4 regions of the Roseateles sp. GW821-FHT02E12 genome follow, and region 1 is predicted to be linked to each of the others. Evidence: predicted binding sites of a transcription regulator. Region 1 holds the regulator's gene; each other region holds the start of a gene.
The links. The regulator FNR, encoded in region 1, switches genes on or off when oxygen is low (the NO sensors DNR and NnrR bind a similar motif). The targets are predictions, from matches to a motif close to TTGATNNNNATCAA.

Region 1 (4,651 bases):
GCACCAGCGCGAGGCCGGCCAGGCGCAGCGCCAGCATCTCGCCGCCCGCGCCGCGCTTGAGCAGCCGCGCCCGCCACAGCGGCGCCACGACGAGGCCCGGCGTGCTGGCCAGCGCAAAACCCGCCATGGCCGCCGCGCCGCTGGGCACCGAGCCGGACAGGCCGGCCAGCAGCAGCGCCGCATGCAGCAGCCCACAGGGCATGGCAACCCAGGCCATGCCGGTTGCGAAGGCATGGCGGGGCTTGGGGCGCCAGTCCATCGCGCCCAGCCAGACAGGCATGCGGCCACGCACCAGCAGCGTCACACCCAGCAGCAGCAGCGCCGCCTGCAGCAGTGCCCAGGCCGGCTGCAGCAGGGCCGCGCTCTGGGATACGCGCGCAAGCGCCTCGGCCGACGCCGCCGCAACCGCGCCACCGGCCGTGTAGCCGAGCAGCCGCCCGGCCAGCAGCTTCATCGGGCGATTGCCGCCGGCCAGCGCACACGGCGCGCTGCACATCGCCGCGCAATGAGGCGTGCCGGCCAGGCCCATCAGCGTGGCCGACGCGATCAAGGCCGCGTCGAGCGACATCAGATGATTTTCGAGAAGCGCTCGCGGCTGGCGTCGGCCTGCAGATAGCGGTCGAAGACCAGGGCGACGGCGCGCACGAAGTACCAGCCCAGTGGCGTGACCTGGATGGCACCGGGCTCCATCGTGATCAGCCCTTGGTCCGCGAGCTGGCGCAGGCGGTCGAACTCGGGCGCGAAATAGGTCGGCACATCGACCAGGTACGACGCGGCGATGGACTCGAACTCCACGCGCCCCTGGCACATCAGCGCCATGATGACGGCGCGGCGCAGCAGGTCGTCGCGCGTCAACGCCAGGCCGCGCTGCACGGGGAGCTGGCGCTGGCGCAGTGCGTCCTCGTACTCGGCCATGGTCTTGGCGTTCTGGGCGTAGGTGGCGCCCACGCGGCTGATGGACGACACGCCCAGGCCGACGAGGTCGCAGTCAGGCTGCGTGGAATAGCCCTGGAAGCCGCGGTGCAGCAGGCCCTGGCGCTTGGCCACGGCCAGCGGGTCGTCCGGCAGCGCGAAATGATCCATGCCGATATAGGTGTAGCCCTCGCTCAGCAGCGCGCTGATGGCGCCGGACAGCATGGCCAGCTTGTCGCCGGCCGGTGGCAGCAGCTCGGCCACGATGCGGCGCTGCGGCTTGAAGCGCTGCGGCAGGTGGGCGTAGGCATACATCGCGATGCGGTCCGGGCGCAGTTCGGCCACCTGCGCGATGGTGCGGGCGAAGCTCGCGGGCGTCTGCAGCGGCAGGCCGTAGATCAGGTCGACATTGGTGGACGCAAAACCCAGCTCGCGCGCAGTGGCCATCAGCGCAGCCACCTGCTCCAGCGGCTGCACGCGGTGCACGGCCTTCTGCACGGCGGCGTCGAAGTCCTGCACGCCGAAGGACAGGCGGTTGAAACCCAGCGCGCGCAAGTGCGCCAGCCGGCCGGCATCCACCGTGCGCGGGTCCACCTCGATGGACAGCTCGGCGCCCGGCAGCAGCTTGAAGCGCTGGCGCAGCGCGTCCATCAGCGAGGTCAGCTCGGCATCGGACAGGAAGGTCGGCGAGCCGCCGCCCAGGTGCAGCTGCGACACCGGCGCCGTGCCGCCCATGGCCTCGGCCACGAGGTCCATCTCGACCTCCAGCGTGGCCAGGTAGGGCGCGGCGCGCTCATGGTGCTTGGTGATGATCTTGTTGCAGGCGCAGTAGTAGCAGAGCTGCTCGCAGAAGGGGATGTGCACGTAGACCGACAGCGGCTGCACCGTGCCGCGCTGGCGCAGCGCCTGCAGATGCTGAGGGCCCTGGTAGGCCTCCACCAGGCGATCGGCCGTGGGATAGGACGTGTAGCGCGGCCCGGCGACGTCGTGGCGGCGCAGCAGATCGGCATCGATGGGGCGGTCGGTGACAGCAGACATGGCGTCACTGTGCCGGCCGAAACAGGCCCCGGCGTTGATCCAGGTCAAGGCCGCAGCGGGTGCCGCCGAGAACAATGCATTTCATGCTGACCACCCTGCCTCGCCCCATGAGCGTGCCGATCACTCCCGACATGCCCGCGCAGCCCGCTGCCGCGGCGCTCGAGCCGCTCAAGGTCGCCTGCGCCAGCTGCAATCTGCGCGAGCTGTGCCTGCCCGTGGGGCTGAGCCCGAGCGACCTGCAGCGCCTGGACGGGCTGGTGGAAAAGCGCCGCAGCGTGCAGCGCGGCGACCACCTGTTCCGCAACGGCGACCGCTTCGATGCGCTGTACGCCGTGCGCACCGGCTTCTTCAAGACCTGCGTGAGCAGCGAGGACGGCCGCGACCAGGTCACCGGCTTCCAGATGGCCGGCGAACTGCTGGGGCTGGACGGCATCAGCAGCGACCACCATCACTGCGACGCCGTCGCGCTGGAGGACTCCTCCGTCTGCGTGATCCAGTACAGCCACCTGGAGGAACTGTCGCGGGAGTTCACGATGCTGCAGCACCAGTTCCACAAGATCATGAGCCGCGAGATCGTGCGCGACCACGGCGTGATGCTGCTGCTGGGCAACATGCGCGCCGAGGAGCGACTCGCGGCCTTCCTGCTGAACCTCACGCAGCGCCTGCAGGCGCGCGGCTTCTCGTCCAGCAGCCTGGTGCTGCGCATGACGCGCGAGGAGATCGGCAGCTACCTCGGCCTCAAGCTCGAAACCGTCAGCCGCACCTTCTCCAAGTTCCAGGAAGACGGCGTGCTGGACGTCAAGCAGCGCCAGATCACCGTGCTCGACCCGCAGGCCCTGCAGCGCCTGATCTCAAACGCCGCCTGCTGAAGCGCCGCCCGCGCGGCTCCAGCATCTTTGCTGCAGCGCAGCAAATGAGGCGTAGCATGGCGCCATGCGTCCCCAAGTCCTCATCATCGGCTGCGGGTTCGGCGGCCTGGAAGCTGCCCGCGCCCTGCGTACCGCCGATGTCGACATCACCGTCGTCGACAAGACCAACCACCACCTCTTCCAGCCCCTGCTCTACCAGGTGGCCACGGCGGGGCTCTCCGCGCCGTCCATCGCGGCGCCTATCCGGCATCTGTTCCGGCGCCAGCCCAATGTGACGACGCTGCTCGGCGAAGTCGTCGCCCTGGACGCCCAGGCGCAGACGGCCACGCTGAAGGACGGCGCCACGCTGCGCTGGAGCCACCTCATCGTCGCCGCCGGCGCCACGCACAGCTATTTCGGCCGCGACGACTGGGCCGCGCACGCGCCCGGGTTGAAGACGCTGCAGGACGCCTTCGAGATCCGCCGCCGCGTGCTGCTGGCCTTCGAAGCCGCCGAGCTCGAGGACGACCCAACCCGGCGCGCGGCGCTGCTGCAGTTCGTCGTCGTGGGCGGCGGGCCCACCGGCGTGGAGCTGGCCGGCACTTTTGCCGAGATCGCGCGCCACACGTTGCCCGGTGAGTTCCGCCGCATCGACCCGCGCCAGGCCCGCGTGCTGCTCGTGGAAGGCGGGCCGCGGGTGCTGCAGTCCATGCCCGAGGCCTTGAGCGAGCGCGCCCGCGAACAGCTGACGGCGCTGGGCGTGGAGGTGAAGCTGAACGCCCGCGTCACCGGCATCGACGCCGAGGGGTTGGACATCACGACCGCCGCTGGCCCGGAGCGCCTGCACAGCCGCTGCGTCGTCTGGGCCGCAGGCGTGGCCGCGTCGCCGCTGGGCCGCGCGCTGGCGGACGCCACCGGCTGCACGCTGGACCGCGCCGGCCGCGTCGTCGTCGAACCCGACTTGAGCCTGAAGGGCTTTGCGAACATCCAGGTCATCGGCGACCTGGCCGCCGCGCAGAGCCATGTGCCGGGCCAGGAACCCCGGCCGGTGCCCGGCGTCTCGCCCGGTGCCAAGCAGATGGGGCGGCAGGCCGCCGCCAACATCCTGCGCCGCCTGCGCGGTGAGGCGACAACGCCCTTCCGCTACAGCGACTACGGCAACCTCGCCACCATCGGCCGCCACAGCGCCGTCGTGGACCTGGGCACGCCGGCCGGGCCGCTGCGCTTCTCGGGCTACGCGGCCTGGCTGTTCTGGCTGTTCGCCCACGTGTACTTCCTGATCGGCTTTCGCAACCGCTTCGTCGTGCTGATGGACTGGGCCTGGGCCTACTGGACGCACGACAGGCACGCCCGCGTGGTTACCGAGGCCATCCCGGCGCGCGACGCGCAGGCTTGACCTCGTCGGCCGGCAGGTTGACGAGCAGCAGCGCCAGGCTGGCGCCCAGCGCGATGACGCCCCAGAAGATCAGGAAGCCGAGCGTGTAGACGGCCTGGGCCGACAGCTCGATGGGTGCTGCGCCGAACCAGCGCAGCTCGCCCGGGTCGACGACGGCGAACACCAGCAGCTCCAGCACGCCGGCCGAGAGGAAGGACGACCAGGCCACCGCCATCGCGAAGCGTGCGATGCGCGAAGGGCCGGCCTGTCCGTTCACCGCTTGACCTCCGGCGTGCCGGTGGCGGCGTGATTGCGGGCGATCAGCGCGGGCACGTCGCCAGACCGGGCGTGCACGTCGGCCGGCTCCACCTCATCGGCCGACTGCTGGGCCTTGGCGCGCAGGTCGAGCGGCGGGTCGGGGTGCTTGATCGCCAGGCCCAGCGTGACGAAGCTCGCGACGACGACGATGGCGGGCCCG
Region 2 (4,651 bases), on a different contig from region 1:
CAGGCCATGTCGGCCGTCAGCGCCGCGCCGGTGTAGCGGAAGTGCGGCAGGAAGTTGGACGTCACCGAGCCCGCCGACTGGCCGTAGGACAAGCCCAGCAGCACGAAGCCGATCAGGATGAAGGCCGCCTGGCCGGGCTTGCCGCCGCCGAGCATGAAGGGGGCGAACAGCGCAAACACACCGATGGCGATGGCCATGGAGCCGAGGTAGCTGCGCCGACCGATCTTGTCGGCGATGAGGCCCGACATCGGCATGGCAACGGCCGCGAAGGCTGCGCCCAGCAACTCCATCTTCATGAAGTCCACGATGCCTTCATTGCCATACAGCGCCACCCAGGACAGCGGGAAGACGCTCACCAGGTGGAAGAGGGCATAGCTGGCCAGCGCGGCAAAGGCGCCGATGACGACGTGGTGGCCCTGGGCTGGCAGCAGCTCGCGCAGATAGGCGGGGTCGAGCTCATGCTCTTCCATGCGCTTCTCGTACTCGTGCGTGACGACCAGGCGCAGCCGCGCGAACAACGCGACGACGTTGATCGCGAAGGCCGTGAAGAACGGGAAGCGCCAGCCCCAGGACAGGAAGTCCTTGGCGTCCAGGTTGCCGTAGACGTACAGGAACACGCCCGATGCGACGAAGAAGCCCAGCGGCGCACCCAGCTGCCCCAGCATCGCGTACCAGCCGCGGCGGTGTGGGGGTGCATTCAGTGCCAGCAGCGAGGGCAGGCCGTCCCAGGAGCCGCCAAGCGCCAGGCCCTGGCCGATGCGGGCGAATGCCAGCAGCCAGATGGCTGCACTGCCGGCCTCGGCGTAGCCGGGCAGCAGGCCCATGCCGACCGTGGAGCAGCCGAGCAGGAAGAGGGCGGCTGTCAGCTTGGCCGAGCGGCCGAAATGACGCTGGATGGACATGCCGATCAGCGTGCCGACCGGTCGGACGACGAACGCCAACGCGAAGACCAGGAAGGCGTAGAGCGTGCCGGTCAGGCGGTCGGCGAAGGGGAAGAAGACCTGCGGGAACACCAGCACCGAGGCGATGCCGAACACGAAGAAGTCGAAATACTCGGACGCCCGGCCGATGATGACGCCGACAGCGATGTCGCCGGGTGCCAGTTCCTCGTCGGTGCGGGCCGCCCCGGGGGAGTTTTGGGGGGGCAAAAGGGTACTGCTAGCAAGTGCCATGGCGGGCTTGTCTCCGTGTGTGCCTAGGACAAAATGTCCAATCGTTGATTTGGCTCAATCAACTTACATTCCGTCGTCGCACGCAAGATCGTTAACCCTCGCGCGCCTCTCAGGATGTACCCCAAAAAGAACCTCCTTCGTTGCGTCCCGGTCTTGACGGCCGGCCTGCTCTTGAGCGGCTGCAACGCCGTCGTGATGAAGCCGCACGGCGACATCGCGCAACAGCAGGCGCAACTCATCGTCACGTCGACGCTGCTGATGCTGTTGATCATCGTCCCGGTGATCGCGCTGACGCTGTTCTTTGCATACCGTTACCGCCAGTCCAACACCGAGGCGACCTACTCGCCGGACTGGGATCATTCCACGCGCCTGGAACTGGTCATCTGGGGTGCGCCGCTGCTGATCATCATCGCGCTGGGCGCCATCACCTGGATCAGCACGCACAAGCTCGACCCCTTCCGCCCGCTGGACCGCATCGCCGAGGACAAGCCCCTGGTGGCCGGCGTGAAGCCGCTGGAGGTCTATGCCGTCGCGATGGACTGGAAGTGGCTCTTCATCTACCCCGAGCAGGGTATCGCCACCGTCAACGAACTGGCAGCACCCGTGGACCGCCCCATCCACTTCCGCTTCACGTCCACGACGGTGATGAACACCTTCTACGTGCCTGCGCTGGCCGGCATGATCTACACGATGCCGGGCATGGAGACGCAGCTGCATGCCGTCATCAACAAAGCGGGCGTGTACGACGGCCTGTCGGCCCACTACAGCGGCGCCGGTTTCTCGGACATGCGTTTCAAGTTCCACGGCGTGTCTGACGAAGAGTTCGCGAGCTGGATAGCCAGCAACAAGGCCGGCGGCAACACGCTGACCCGCGCCGACTACCTGAAGCTCGAACAGCCCAGCGCCAAGGAGCCCATCCGCCGCTTCGCCAGCGTGGAGGCCGGCCTGTGGAGCGCCATCGTCGACCGCTGCGTCGACGGCAAGAAGATGTGCTCCAGCCAGATGATGGCCATCGACGCGGCCGGCGGTGCCGGCAAGGGTGGCGTGGCCAGCACGATGCGCAGCACCTGGAGCGACTTCGACGGCGTCAAGCGCGAGCGTCGCGTCGTGGCGGCCCTGTGCACGCCGACCAACCCGCTGGGCCTGCCCATCGAGATCGCCGACGCCTCGACTGCGGCGCAGAAGAACTGAGACCGACCGATGTCCAACCCCGTCGTTGCCCAACACCAGACGCTCGATCAGCTGCACCCCATCCTCGGCCGCCTCGGCTGGGACTCGCTGCCGCTGCACGAGCCCATCCTCATCGCCACCTTCATCGCCGTCGCGCTGGGCGGCGCGCTGGTGTTCGCGCTGATCACCAAGTTCAAGCTCTGGGGCCATCTGTGGCGTGACTGGATCACCAGCATCGACCACAAGAAGATCGGCATCATGTACATCATCCTGGGTGTCGTGATGCTGCTGCGCGGCTTCGCGGACGCGCTGATGATGCGCGCCCACCAGGCCATGGCCTTCGCCGACAACGCCGGCTTCCTGCCGCCGCACCACTACGACCAAGTGTTCACGGCCCACGGCGTCATCATGATCTTCTTCGTCGCGATGCCCTTCGTGACCGGGTTCATGAACTACGTCGTGCCGCTGCAGATCGGCGCGCGCGACGTGGCCTTCCCGTTCTTGAACAACTTCAGCTTCTGGATGACGGCCGGCGGCGCCGTGCTGGTCATGCTGTCGCTGTTTATCGGCGAGTTCGCCAAGACCGGCTGGCTGGCCTACCCGCCGCTGTCGGGCATCCTGGCGAGCCCGGATGTGGGGGTGGACTACTACTTGTGGTCACTGCAGATTGCGGGGGTGGGCACGACGCTGTCGGGCATCAACCTGATCGCCACCATCATCAAGATGCGCGCGCCCGGCATGACGATGATGAAGATGCCCGTCTTCACGTGGACGTCGCTGTGCACCAACGTGCTCATCGTCGCGACCTTCCCCGTGCTGGCCGCCACGCTGGCGCTGCTGACGGCCGACCGCTACCTCGGCACCAACTTCTTCACCAACGACCTTGGCGGCAACGCCATGCTCTACGTGAACCTGATCTGGATCTGGGGCCACCCCGAGGTCTACATCCTGGTGCTGCCGGTGTTCGGCATCTTCTCGGAAGTGGTGTCCACCTTCAGCCGCAAGAAGCTGTTCGGCTACGCGTCCATGGTCTATGCCACGGTCGTCATCACCATCCTGTCCTACCTCGTCTGGCTGCACCACTTCTTCACGATGGGCTCAGGGGCCAGCGTGAACAGCTTCTTCGGCATCACGACGATGATCATCTCGATCCCGACGGGCGCGAAGATCTTCAACTGGCTGTTCACCATGTACCGCGGGCGCATCCAGTTCGAGGTGCCGATGCTGTGGACGGTGGGCTTCATGATCACCTTCACCATCGGTGGCATGACCGGCGTGCTGCTGGCCGTGCCGGCGGCGGACTTCGTGCTGCACAACAGCCTGTTCCTCATCGCCCACTTCCACAACGTCATCATCGGCGGCGTGGTGTTCGGCGCCTTCGCCGGCATCAACTACTGGTTCCCCAAGGCCTTCGGCTTCCGCCTGGATGCCTTCTGGGGCAAGGTCTCGTTCTGGTGCTGGTTCATCGGCTTCTGGGTCGCGTTCACGCCGCTCTACGTGCTGGGCCTGATGGGCATCACGCGCCGCGTCAGCCACTTCGATGACCCGTCGCTGCAGATCTGGTTCGTCGTCGCCGCCATCGGCGCGGGCATCGTGGCCCTGGGCATCGCGGCCTTCCTGATCCAGATCGCCGTCAGCATCTGGCGCCGCAAGGAACTGCGCGACACCACGGGCGACATCTGGGGTGGCCGCACGCTGGAGTGGTCGACCTCGTCGCCGCCGCCGGACTACAACTTCGCCTTCACGCCCATCGCCCACGAGATGGACGCCTGGTACGACATGAAGCAGCGCGGCGCCGAGCGCCCGAGCAAGGGCTTCGTGGCCATCCACATGCCCAAGAACACCGGCGCCGGCTTCATCATCGGCATGCTGGCCACGGCCATGGGCTTCGCGTTGATCTGGCACATGTACTGGATCGCGGCGGCCACGTTCGCGGCTACTGTCATCGCGGCCATCGTGCACACCTTCAACTACAGCCGCGACTATCACATCTCGGCCGATGCGGTGACCCGCGCCGAGGACGAGCGCACCCGCGCCCTCGCTGCCGCTGGCTCTGCCGCCTGACCGGGAGACAGCTGACATGACTGCAACCGTTGCTACGCACGTGAACGGCGCGCCGCTCTACTACGACCACAGTGGCGAGCACCACCCGCCCAACAGCACCATGCTGGGCTTCTGGCTCTACCTGATGAGCGACTGCCTCATCTTCGCGGTGCTGTTCGCCGTGTACGCCGTGCTGGGCCGCAACTACGCGGCCGGCCCCTCGGGCGCCGACCTGTTCGACCTGCCGCTGGTGGCCGTCAACACCG
Region 3 (4,651 bases), on a different contig from region 1:
AGCATGAAGTCTGTTGATGCCGTGCTCGACTCCACCCTCGCCGCCGTGACGGACCGCGTGATCCTGGGCAGCCAGGCGGGTACGGCGGTCGCGGTGCCGGCCTGGTTTGCAGCCAGCTACCGCAGCTTCATGCAGCGGCTGGCTGACCCGCGCTATCCCTGCTACCTCGGTGCCGCCGCAGCACGCCGCGGCGCGCTTTACTACACCTTCGCCGATGCCGCGACGCGGGCCTTGCTGCCGGCGGGGCTGGACCAGTTCCTGCGCCGGGCCGAGTCGAAGCCGCTCGAACGCCGCAATCTCGCCGTGTTCTTTGCGCCCGACGATCCGGCCTTGACGCATGACGAGTATGGCCAGCGCTTCTGGGCGCTGCTCGAGTTCCTGCATGCCCAGGACACCCGCCCGTGGCCGGCCGATGCCCCAAGCGACCCCGAAGACCCGCGCTGGGAGTTCGCCTTTGGTGGCCACCAGATCTTTTGCTTCTGCGCAGCGCCGAGCTACCGGCGCCGGCGCAGCCGCAACCTGGGGCCGGGGCTGGTTGTGCTGATGCAGCCGCGCCAGGCCTTCTTCGGGCTCGACGCTGGCAGTGACGCCGGCGAGGCCGCCCGCCGGGTGACGCGTGAACGCCTGCAGGCCTGGGACGGTATGGATGCCCACCCCGAGCTGCTGGCCTTCGGCGAGCCGGCCAACCGCGAATGGAAGCAGTACGTGCTGCCCGACGACAACGAGCCGCAGTCGGGGCGCTGCCCCTTCGCTGGCTGACGGCTTGCGCCGTGGTTCAGAAGCGCCAGCCCAGGCCCACGCTGGCCAGCGTCGGGTTGACCTTGAACTTGCCTGCCGACGCGCCGTTGGAATAGACCGTCGTGCCCAGGTTGACCTTCTTCAGGTCGAAGTTCAGATAGGTGCCCTGGGTGATCTCGACGTCAGCGCCCGCCTGCCAGGCCACGCCGAAGCTGTTGTGCTTGATGCTGGGCTTGAGCGCGGCCTGCACGGCGGGGGCGAACTCGACCGACGAGAAGTGGGTGTAGTTCACGCCGGCGCCAACGTAGGGGCGCACGGTGCCGGTCGGGTTGAAGTGGTACTGCAGCGTCAGCGTGGGCGGCAGGTGCTTGAGCGAGCCGATGGCGCTGCCGTTGGAATAGAGGGTCTGCTTCTGCGGATAGGTCAGGATCAGCTCGGCCGCGAGGTTGGGCGCGATGAAGTAGCTGAAGTCGACCTCCGGGAAGGTCTTGTTGTTGATCGACAGACCCAGCCCCGTGCTGTCCTTGTTGGCCGAGTCCAGGCGCAGGGCGCGCACGCGCACCAGCAGCGGGCCTTCGTCGGCCTGGGCCAGCGGGGCGGCCAGCGCGGCAAGGACGGCGACGAGGACGGGAATCTTCTTGAACATGGATGGCTCCTGAGAATGGGGCGGGCCCCGATGGAGTCATTCCACGTCGTGCGTCTTTCGGCGAATTTGATGCAGCGCAACATGGTTGCGCCGCCCTACCCGCGGTGGCGGTGTGGCTTTGTGTTGGGTCAATCTCGCGCGAGATTGCAGGGCATCCGCGCAACGGCGCGGCTGCGGCCGCTCAGCGCCCGAGACCCAGGCGCTTGCAGAGTTCCAGCGTCAACGCGCTCTGGTTGAGCGTGTAGAAGTGGATGCCCGGCGCGCCGCCGTCGATCAGGCGTTCGCACAGGCGGGTGATGACGTCCAGGCCGAAGCCGCGGATGCTGGCGGCGTCGTCCATGAAACCTTCCATCTTCATCTGCACCCAGCGCGGGATGTCGATGCCGTCGCGCTGCGCGAACTGGGCGATGCGGCCGTAGTTGTGGAAGGGCATGATGCCCGGCACGATGGGCTGGGTGACGCCCAGCTTGCGCGCCTCGTCGACGAAGTGGAAATAGGCGTCGGCGTTGAAGAAGAACTGCGTGATCGCGCCGTCGGCGCCGGCGCGCATCTTGTCGGCGAAGTGCTGCATGTCCTTGGCGGCGTAGCGCTGCTGCGGATGCACCTCGGGATAGGCGGCGACCTCGATGTGCCAGTCGGGCCCTTGCGTCTCGCGGATGAAGCTGACCAGCTCCGACGCGTAGCGGAACTCGCCCGCCGTGGCCGTGCCGCTGGGCAGGTCGCCGCGCAGCGCGACGACGCGGTGGATGTTCTGCGCGCGGTAGGTGGCAAGGATCTCGGCGATGTTCTCGCGCGTGGAGCCGACGCAGCTGAGGTGCGGCGCGGCCTCGAAGCCGGCGGCGGCGATGTCCATCACGGCGGACAGCGTCTTGTCGCGTGTGGAGCCGCCGGCGCCGTAGGTGACGCTGAAGTACTGCGGCGACAGCGCGCCCAGTTCCTGCACGACGGTCTTGAGTTTCTCGACGCCGACCGGCGTGTTGGGCGGGAAGAATTCGAACGAAACAGGGGTGCTCATCGGGAGGCCCACAAAAAGAATTCGCGATTGCCATCACCGCCGGTGATGGGGCTGTCGAAATAGTCCAGCACCTTGAGGCCGAGCGCCGTGCAGGCCAGGCGCACGCGGCCTTCCAGGCGGGGGTAATCGGCCTCGTCCTTGACGAGACCGCGCTTGTCCAGCGCCTTCGGGCCCAGCTCGAACTGCGGCTTGATCAGCACCAGCAGGTGGCCGTGCGACTCCAGCCAGGGCAGCAGCTCGGGCAGGCTGCCCACCATGGAGATGAAGCTCAGGTCGCCGACGATGAGCGTGAAGCCGCCCGTCGGCGCATGCGAGCGCAGCCCGGCCAGCTCGCGCACGTGCACGCCTTCCAGCGCCGTCACGCGCGCATCCGCCAGCAGCCGCGGGTGCAGCTGGCTGTGGCCCACGTCGATGCCGACGACATGCCGTGCACCGCGCATCAGCAGGCAGTCGGTGAAGCCGCCGGTGCTCTGGCCGACGTCCAGTACCGTGTGGGTGCGGACGTCGAAGCCGGTGCGTGCCAGCGCCCCCTCCAACTTGAGCCCGCCGCGCGACACATAGCGCAGCTCGGCGTCGTCGGTGACGCGCAGCTGCGCCGTCTCGGGCAGGTCCTCGCCGGCCTTCTTCAGCACGACCCAGCCGGTGGGCGAGGCCCATTCGGCGGCGCCGTTCTGGATCAGGCGCTGCGCGGCCGAGCGCGTGGGCGCCAGGCCTTGGCCTACGAGGATCTGGTCTGCGCGCATCGGCTCTTGATCAGTAGCGATAGGTGTCCGGCTTGTACGGCCCGGCCTTGTTCACGCCGATGTACGCGGCCTGCTCTTCGGTCAGCTCGGTCAGCTGCGCGTTCAGCGTGGTCAGCTGCAGGCGGGCGACCTTTTCGTCCAGGTGCTTGGGCAGCACGTAGACCTGGCCGACGGCGTAGTTGTCCTTGTGCGCGTAGAGCTCGATCTGGGCGATGGTCTGGTTCGCGAACGAGCTGCTCATCACGTAGCTTGGGTGGCCTGTGCCGCAGCCTAGGTTCACGAGGCGGCCCTTGGCCAGCAGGATGATGCGCTTGCCGTCCGGGAAGATGACGTGGTCGACCTGGGGCTTGATCTCTTCCCACTCGTACTTCTCGAGCGACGCGACGTCGATCTCGTTGTCGAAGTGGCCGATGTTGCTGACGATGGCGTTGTTCTTCATCGCGGCCATGTGCTCGTGGCGGATGACGTTCTTGTTGCCGGTCGTCGTCACGAAGATGTCGGCCTTGTCGGCGGCGTATTCCATCGTCACGACGCGGTAGCCTTCCATCGCGGCCTGCAGCGCGCAGATGGGGTCGATCTCGGTCACCCAGACCTGGGCCGACAGCGCACGCAGCGCTTGGGCCGAGCCCTTGCCCACGTCGCCATAGCCGGCCACGACGGCGATCTTGCCGGCCACCATCACGTCGGTCGCGCGCTTGATGCCGTCCACCAGGGATTCACGGCAGCCGTACAGGTTGTCGAACTTGCTCTTCGTGACCGAGTCGTTCACGTTGATGGCGCGGAACAGCAGCGTGCCCTTGGCCGACATTTCCTTCAAGCGGTGCACGCCCGTCGTCGTCTCTTCCGTCACGCCGATGATCTCGGCGCTCTTGCGGGTGTACCAGGTGCCGTCTTCGGCAACCTTCTTCTTGATGGCCGCGAACAGGATGCGCTCTTCCTCGCTGCCGGGGTTGGCCAGCACGGACAGATCCTTCTCGGCCTTCTGGCCCAGGTGCATCAGCAGCGTCGCGTCGCCGCCGTCGTCCAGGATCATGTTCGGGCCTTCGCCCGGCTCGCCCTTGCCGGCGAATTCGAAGATGCGGTGGGTGTAGTCCCAGTAGTCTTCCAGCGTCTCGCCCTTGTAGGCGAACACGGGGGTGCCGACGGCGGCCAGCGCAGCGGCGGCGTGATCCTGCGTCGAGAAGATGTTGCACGAAGCCCAGCGCACTTCGGCGCCCAGGGCTTGCAGCGTCTCGACGAGCACGGCCGTCTGGATGGTCATGTGCAGCGAGCCGGTGACGCGCGCGCCCTTGAGCGGCTGGGTCTCGGCGTGCTCCTTGCGGATGGCCATCAGCGCCGGCATTTCATGCTCGGCGATCTTGATTTCCTTGCGGCCCCAGGCGGCGAGGGACAGGTCTTTGACGAGGTAGTCGGTGGTGCTCATGCGGGCTCCTTCAAGCGAATGAAGCCGCTGGTGCTGTGCCGGGTAGTTCAGGACTCACCCCGGCCAGGGGCCAGCGGGTGAGCGCA
Region 4 (4,651 bases), on a different contig from region 1:
ACTCGGCCAGGGCGGCGTCGAACAGATTGGCGATGACCGCCTCGCTGCCCATGGTCATGCCTTCGTTGCTGGCGTGGGTCTCGAACAGGGCCTCGCCGCTGGCGCGGTCGCGCATCAGCAAGGCCACGGCACGGTCGTAGCGGCGGTCGAAGAAGGGGTCATGGCGCCAGCCAAAGCCACCCCAGCCGGGCGCGTACCCGTAGCGCGGCGAGATCAGGCGGCCGCGCCAGCGCCACCACAGCGGGTCGTCCCAGGGCACGGGGTCGTAGGCGGTGACGCGGGCGCCCAGCGTGACGAGCACGTCGGCGCTCTTGGCGTCGGCCGCGGGCTTGAAGCCGGCCTTTTCGAGCGCGGCCTTGGCGGCGTCTTCCAGCGTGGCCTGGCGCTTGGCGGCTTCCTCGCTCTGCTGCTGCGAGGGCAGGCGGTCGAAGGCATAGCTGCCGGGCTTGCGGTCGGCCGGCCAGCTGCCATAACTGGAAACGTCAGCGGAGACCGTGTAGGGGCCGGTGCAGCCGGCGAGTGCGGCGACCGAGGCGGCGGCCAGGGCGGAGAGGATCAGGCGGCGGTTCATGACGGCACCTCCATCAACGAGATGCCGCCATTCTGACCCGCTCAGATTGCCCCTTTGTAAATCAGCGTTGCAGCGTGATGACCGAAGCCGGCGTAGGTGTCGCGCAGCTTTCGTCGTCGTCGAAGGCGATGTCACCGTCCGGCTCGGCCTGGCCGGTGGCCTTCATGGTCTCGAACGGGAACAGCTTCTTGTCCATCATGTGCGAGGGCACGATGTTGCCCATGGCCGTGAAGATGTTGTCGATGCGGCCGGGGTAGCGCTTCTCCCACTCGTTGATCATGGCCTTGACCTGCACGCGCTGCAGGTTGTCCTGGCTGCCGCAGAGGTTGCAAGGAATGATCGGGAACTCGCGGTGCTCGGCCCAGCGCACGAGGTCGGGTTCCTTCACGTAGGCCAGCGGGCGGATGACGACGTTCTTGCCGTCGTCGCTGACCAGCTTGGCCGGCATGCCCTTCAGGCGGCTGCCGAAGAACATGTTCAGGAACAGCGTCGTGACCATGTCGTCGCGGTGGTGGCCAAGCGCGATCTTGGTGGCGCCCAGCTCACCCGCCACGCGGTACAGGATGCCGCGGCGCAGGCGCGAGCACAGGCTGCAGGTCGTCTTGCCCTCGGGGATGAGGCGCTTGACGATGGAATAGGTGTCCTGGGTCTCGATGTGGAAGTCCACGCCGCGCGAACGCAGGTAGTTGGGCAGCACGTCTTCCGGGAAGCCGGGCTGCTTCTGGTCGAGGTTGACGGCGACGAGGCTGAACTTGATCGGCGCGCGCACCTGCAGGTTCAGCAGGATGTCCAGCATCGCGTAGCTGTCCTTGCCGCCCGACAGGCACACCATGACCTTGTCGCCGTCTTCAATCATGTGGAAGTCGGTGACGGCCTGGCCGACCTGGCGGTGCAGGCGCTTGGAGAGCTTGTTGATCTCGTGCGCGGCCCGTTTGGCGGCGAGGTCTTCCGCGTTGGGCGTTGCTGGGGAGATGGGGGCGAGGACTTCAGACATCCCGCCATTGTCCCAAACCGCGCGGGATGTGCTCGGTTGGCGGCTTCCGGATGACCGCCGGGCTGCTGCCGACGGTCAATTTGATGTACGTCAAATCCCCGGGCGGGGTGGATTCCTAAGATTCATGCATCACAAATGCATGTTCAAGAAACCATGACATCGAGCCCCTGCATCACCCAAGTCGACCTGCGCGAATCCGCCCGCGAGTCCAGGCCGGCGCGCATCGCCGAGGTCCTCCGCGGCCTGAGCCCGGGCGATTCGACGGAGTTGATCGACGACACCGACCCCCAACCCCTGCTGTTGCAGCTCGGCAAGAGCCTGCCGGGGCAGTTCACCTGGGACGCCAGCCAGGTCGACGCGGACCTGTGGGTCACGCGGCTGGCCAAGGCCCCTGCGGCGCACAGCGAAGGCCGCTGCTGCGGCGCCTGCGGCGGAACCTGAGCGGCATACAGCGAGCATTTGAGAAGGAAGCATCATGAAATCCACCACGAGGCTCTGGCGTTGGCTGGGCCTGATATTCGTCCTGTCGTTCGGTGCCCTGGGCTACCTGGGCTGGCAGATCTACCTCTCCGCCCCGCCCATCCCGACCCGGGTGGTCAGCGCCGACGGCGAGGTGTTGTTCACCGGTGAGCAGATCCAGCTGGGCCAGCAAGCCTGGCTGACTGCCGGCGGCCAGCAGCTCGGCACGGTGTGGGGGCATGGCGCCTATGTCGCACCCGACTGGTCGGCAGACTGGCTGCACCGCGAAGCGTTGGCGCTGAAGGCCCTGCGTCTGGCCGAGCAGCAGCAGGGCGGCCTGCCCGTCAGCGATGCCCAGCGGGCCGCGGTCGACCAGGGCTTGCGCGACGAGATGCGCCGCAACACCCACGACGACGCCAGCGGCGACGTGCGTGTCTCCGCCGCCCGCGCCCAGGCCATCCGTGAAGTCGCCGCGCACTACGAAGGCCTCTTCGGCACCGACCCTGCGCTGGAAAAGCTGCGCGACCAGTACGCGATGACGGCCGGCGCCCTGCCGGAGGCCGAGCACCGCAAGGCGCTGGCGGCCTTCTTCTTCTGGTCGGCCTGGGCGACGGTGACGGACCGCCCCGGCGAAACCGGCCTGTCCTACACCAGCAACTGGCCACACGAGCCCATGGTGGGCAACACGATGAGCACCTCGGCCGCGATGTGGTCGATGGCCAGCATCGTGCTGCTGCTGGCCGGTATCGCCGCGATGCTGTGGCTGCACAAGAACGGCGATGAGGAGGAGGCGCAAGTGCCCAAGGCCGACCCGCTGCTGGGCGCCAAGGCCACGCCGTCGATGAAGGCGACGCGCAAGTACTTCTTCGTCGTCATCGGCCTGATGCTGCTGCAGATCGGCATGGGCGCCATCACCGCGCACTACGCGGTGGAGGGCCAGGCCTTCTTCGGCATTCCGCTGGCGCAGATCCTGCCGTACACCGTCACCCGCACCATCCACACGCAGATCGGCGTGTTCTGGATCGCCACGGCCTGGCTGGCCACGGGCCTGTACGTCGCGCCGCTGCTGTCGGGCGCCGAACCCAAGCTGCAGAAGCTCGGCGTCGACGCGCTGTTCTGGGCGCTCATCGTCGTCGTGCTCGGCTCCACCATCACCGGCTGGCTGGGCACGCTGCAGCACCGAGGCATCGACTTCAGCTTCTGGTTCGGCAACCAGGGCCTGGAGTTCACGAGCATGGGCCGCTTCTGGCAGATCCTGCTCTTCGTCGGCCTGCTGCTCTGGGTCTTCCTGCTGGGCCGCGCACTGTGGCCGGCGCTGAAGCGGCCTTCTGAAACCCGCGGCCTCATCGCCATGGTCTTCCTGTCGGCCACCTGCATCGGCGGCTTCTATGCCAGCTCGCTGACCTGGGGCCAGCACACCCACTATTCGATGATCGAGTACTGGCGCTGGTGGCTGGTGCACCTGTGGGTGGAGGGCTTCTTCGAGGTCTTCGCCACGGCCGTGGTCGCGCTGATCTTCACCAACCTGGGCCTGCTGCGGGCGGCCTCTGCCAACCGCGCCATCGTTGCCGAGACCATCGTCTTCCTGTTCGGCGGCATCCTGGGCACGCTGCACCACCTGTACTGGACGGGCACGCCCACCTCGGTCATCGCGGTCGGCTCGGTCTTCTCCGCGCTGGAGGTGGTGCCGCTGACGCTGATCGGCCTGGAAGCACTGCAGACCTATCGCCGCTCGAAGAACGTCGCCTGGCTGGGCGCCTACAAGTGGGTCATCCTGTCCTTCGTCGCCGTGGGCTTCTGGAACACCGTGGGCGCCGGCCTGCTGGGCTTTGCCATCAACCCGCCCGCGTCGCTGTACTACGTGCAGGGCCTGAACATGACGGCGGCCCACGGCCACGCGGCGCTGTTCGGCGTCTACGGCATGCTGGGTATCGGCCTGATGCTGTTCTGCCTGCGCGGCCTGTACGACCGGGCATTGCATGCCGACAAGTTCCTCAAGCCCGCCTTCTGGAGCCTGAACATCGGCCTGGCGATGATGGTTTTCATGTCGCTGCTGCCGGCCGGCATCTACCAGGCCTACGAGAGCATCACCAAGGGCCTGTGGTACGCCCGCTCGCCGGAAGTCATCCACTCCAAGCTGATGGAGACGCTGGTGTGGCTGCGCGTGCCGGGCGACATCGTGTTCGCCGCGGGCAGCGTGTTCCTGGCCTTGTACGCCCTGGCCCTGCTGCGCCGCCGTGCGGCGGATCGCCTGCCCGCAGGCGCCGCACCGGCCCGTGGGCGCTGAAAGGATTGAGCGATGAGATTGACCGCCTTCACCGACTACAGCCTGCGCGTGCTGATGTTCCTGGCCGCCGAGCCCGACCGGCGGGCCACGGTGGGCGAGATCTGCGCAGCCTTCGACATCAAGGCCAACCACCTCACCAAGGTCGTTCACCGCCTGGCCAAGCGTGGCTGGGTGACCACCGTGCGCGGCAAGGGCGGCGGGCTCACGCTGGCAAGGCCGGCGGAGCAGATCCGCATCGGCGAGGTCGTGCGCGACACCGAGGGCCAGGCCCAGCCGGCCGAGTGCTTCTCGGCCGAGGCCAGCCACTGCGCCATCGTCAGCCACTGCCGGCTCAAGGGCG

Region 2: cyoA (ubiquinol oxidase subunit II) is a predicted target of FNR. The motif match lies at 1,217-1,230, and genes of this name have one in related genera.
Region 3: AC07V5_RS08330 (OmpW/AlkL family protein) is a predicted target of FNR. The motif match lies at 1,451-1,464, and genes of this name have one in related genera.
Region 4: AC07V5_RS10510 (DUF2249 domain-containing protein) is a predicted target of FNR. The motif match lies at 1,646-1,659, and genes of this name have one in related genera.

Annotation. Positions count from the first base shown of each region.
Region 1 is NZ_JBWKVK010000002.1:1,182,200-1,186,850, reverse strand. Features, by position in the region: gene AC07V5_RS16200 (urease accessory protein UreH domain-containing protein) at 1-568, opposite strand, end outside; gene hemN (oxygen-independent coproporphyrinogen III oxidase) at 568-1,950, opposite strand; gene fnr (fumarate/nitrate reduction transcriptional regulator Fnr) at 2,082-2,819, shown strand; gene AC07V5_RS16185 (NAD(P)/FAD-dependent oxidoreductase) at 2,884-4,194, shown strand; gene AC07V5_RS16180 (hypothetical protein) at 4,157-4,450, opposite strand; gene AC07V5_RS16175 (hypothetical protein) at 4,447-4,651, opposite strand, start outside.
Region 2 is NZ_JBWKVK010000003.1:1,017,147-1,021,797, forward strand. Features, by position in the region: gene AC07V5_RS22550 (MFS transporter) at 1-1,172, opposite strand, end outside; gene cyoA (ubiquinol oxidase subunit II) at 1,287-2,363, shown strand; gene cyoB (cytochrome o ubiquinol oxidase subunit I) at 2,373-4,406, shown strand; gene cyoC (cytochrome o ubiquinol oxidase subunit III) at 4,423-4,651, shown strand, end outside.
Region 3 is NZ_JBWKVK010000001.1:1,737,325-1,741,975, forward strand. Features, by position in the region: gene AC07V5_RS08320 (amino acid adenylation domain-containing protein) at 1-17, shown strand, start outside; gene AC07V5_RS08325 (YqcI/YcgG family protein) at 4-759, shown strand; gene AC07V5_RS08330 (OmpW/AlkL family protein) at 776-1,384, opposite strand; gene metF (methylenetetrahydrofolate reductase [NAD(P)H]) at 1,566-2,399, opposite strand; gene AC07V5_RS08340 (TlyA family RNA methyltransferase) at 2,396-3,142, opposite strand; gene ahcY (adenosylhomocysteinase) at 3,153-4,565, opposite strand; S-adenosyl-L-homocysteine riboswitch at 4,638-4,651, opposite strand, start outside.
Region 4 is NZ_JBWKVK010000001.1:2,242,053-2,246,703, forward strand. Features, by position in the region: gene AC07V5_RS10500 (DUF4136 domain-containing protein) at 1-571, opposite strand, end outside; partial or broken gene ttcA (tRNA 2-thiocytidine(32) synthetase TtcA) at 633-1,511, opposite strand; gene AC07V5_RS10510 (DUF2249 domain-containing protein) at 1,719-2,006, shown strand; gene AC07V5_RS10515 (nitric-oxide reductase large subunit) at 2,041-4,311, shown strand; gene AC07V5_RS10520 (Rrf2 family transcriptional regulator) at 4,324-4,651, shown strand, end outside.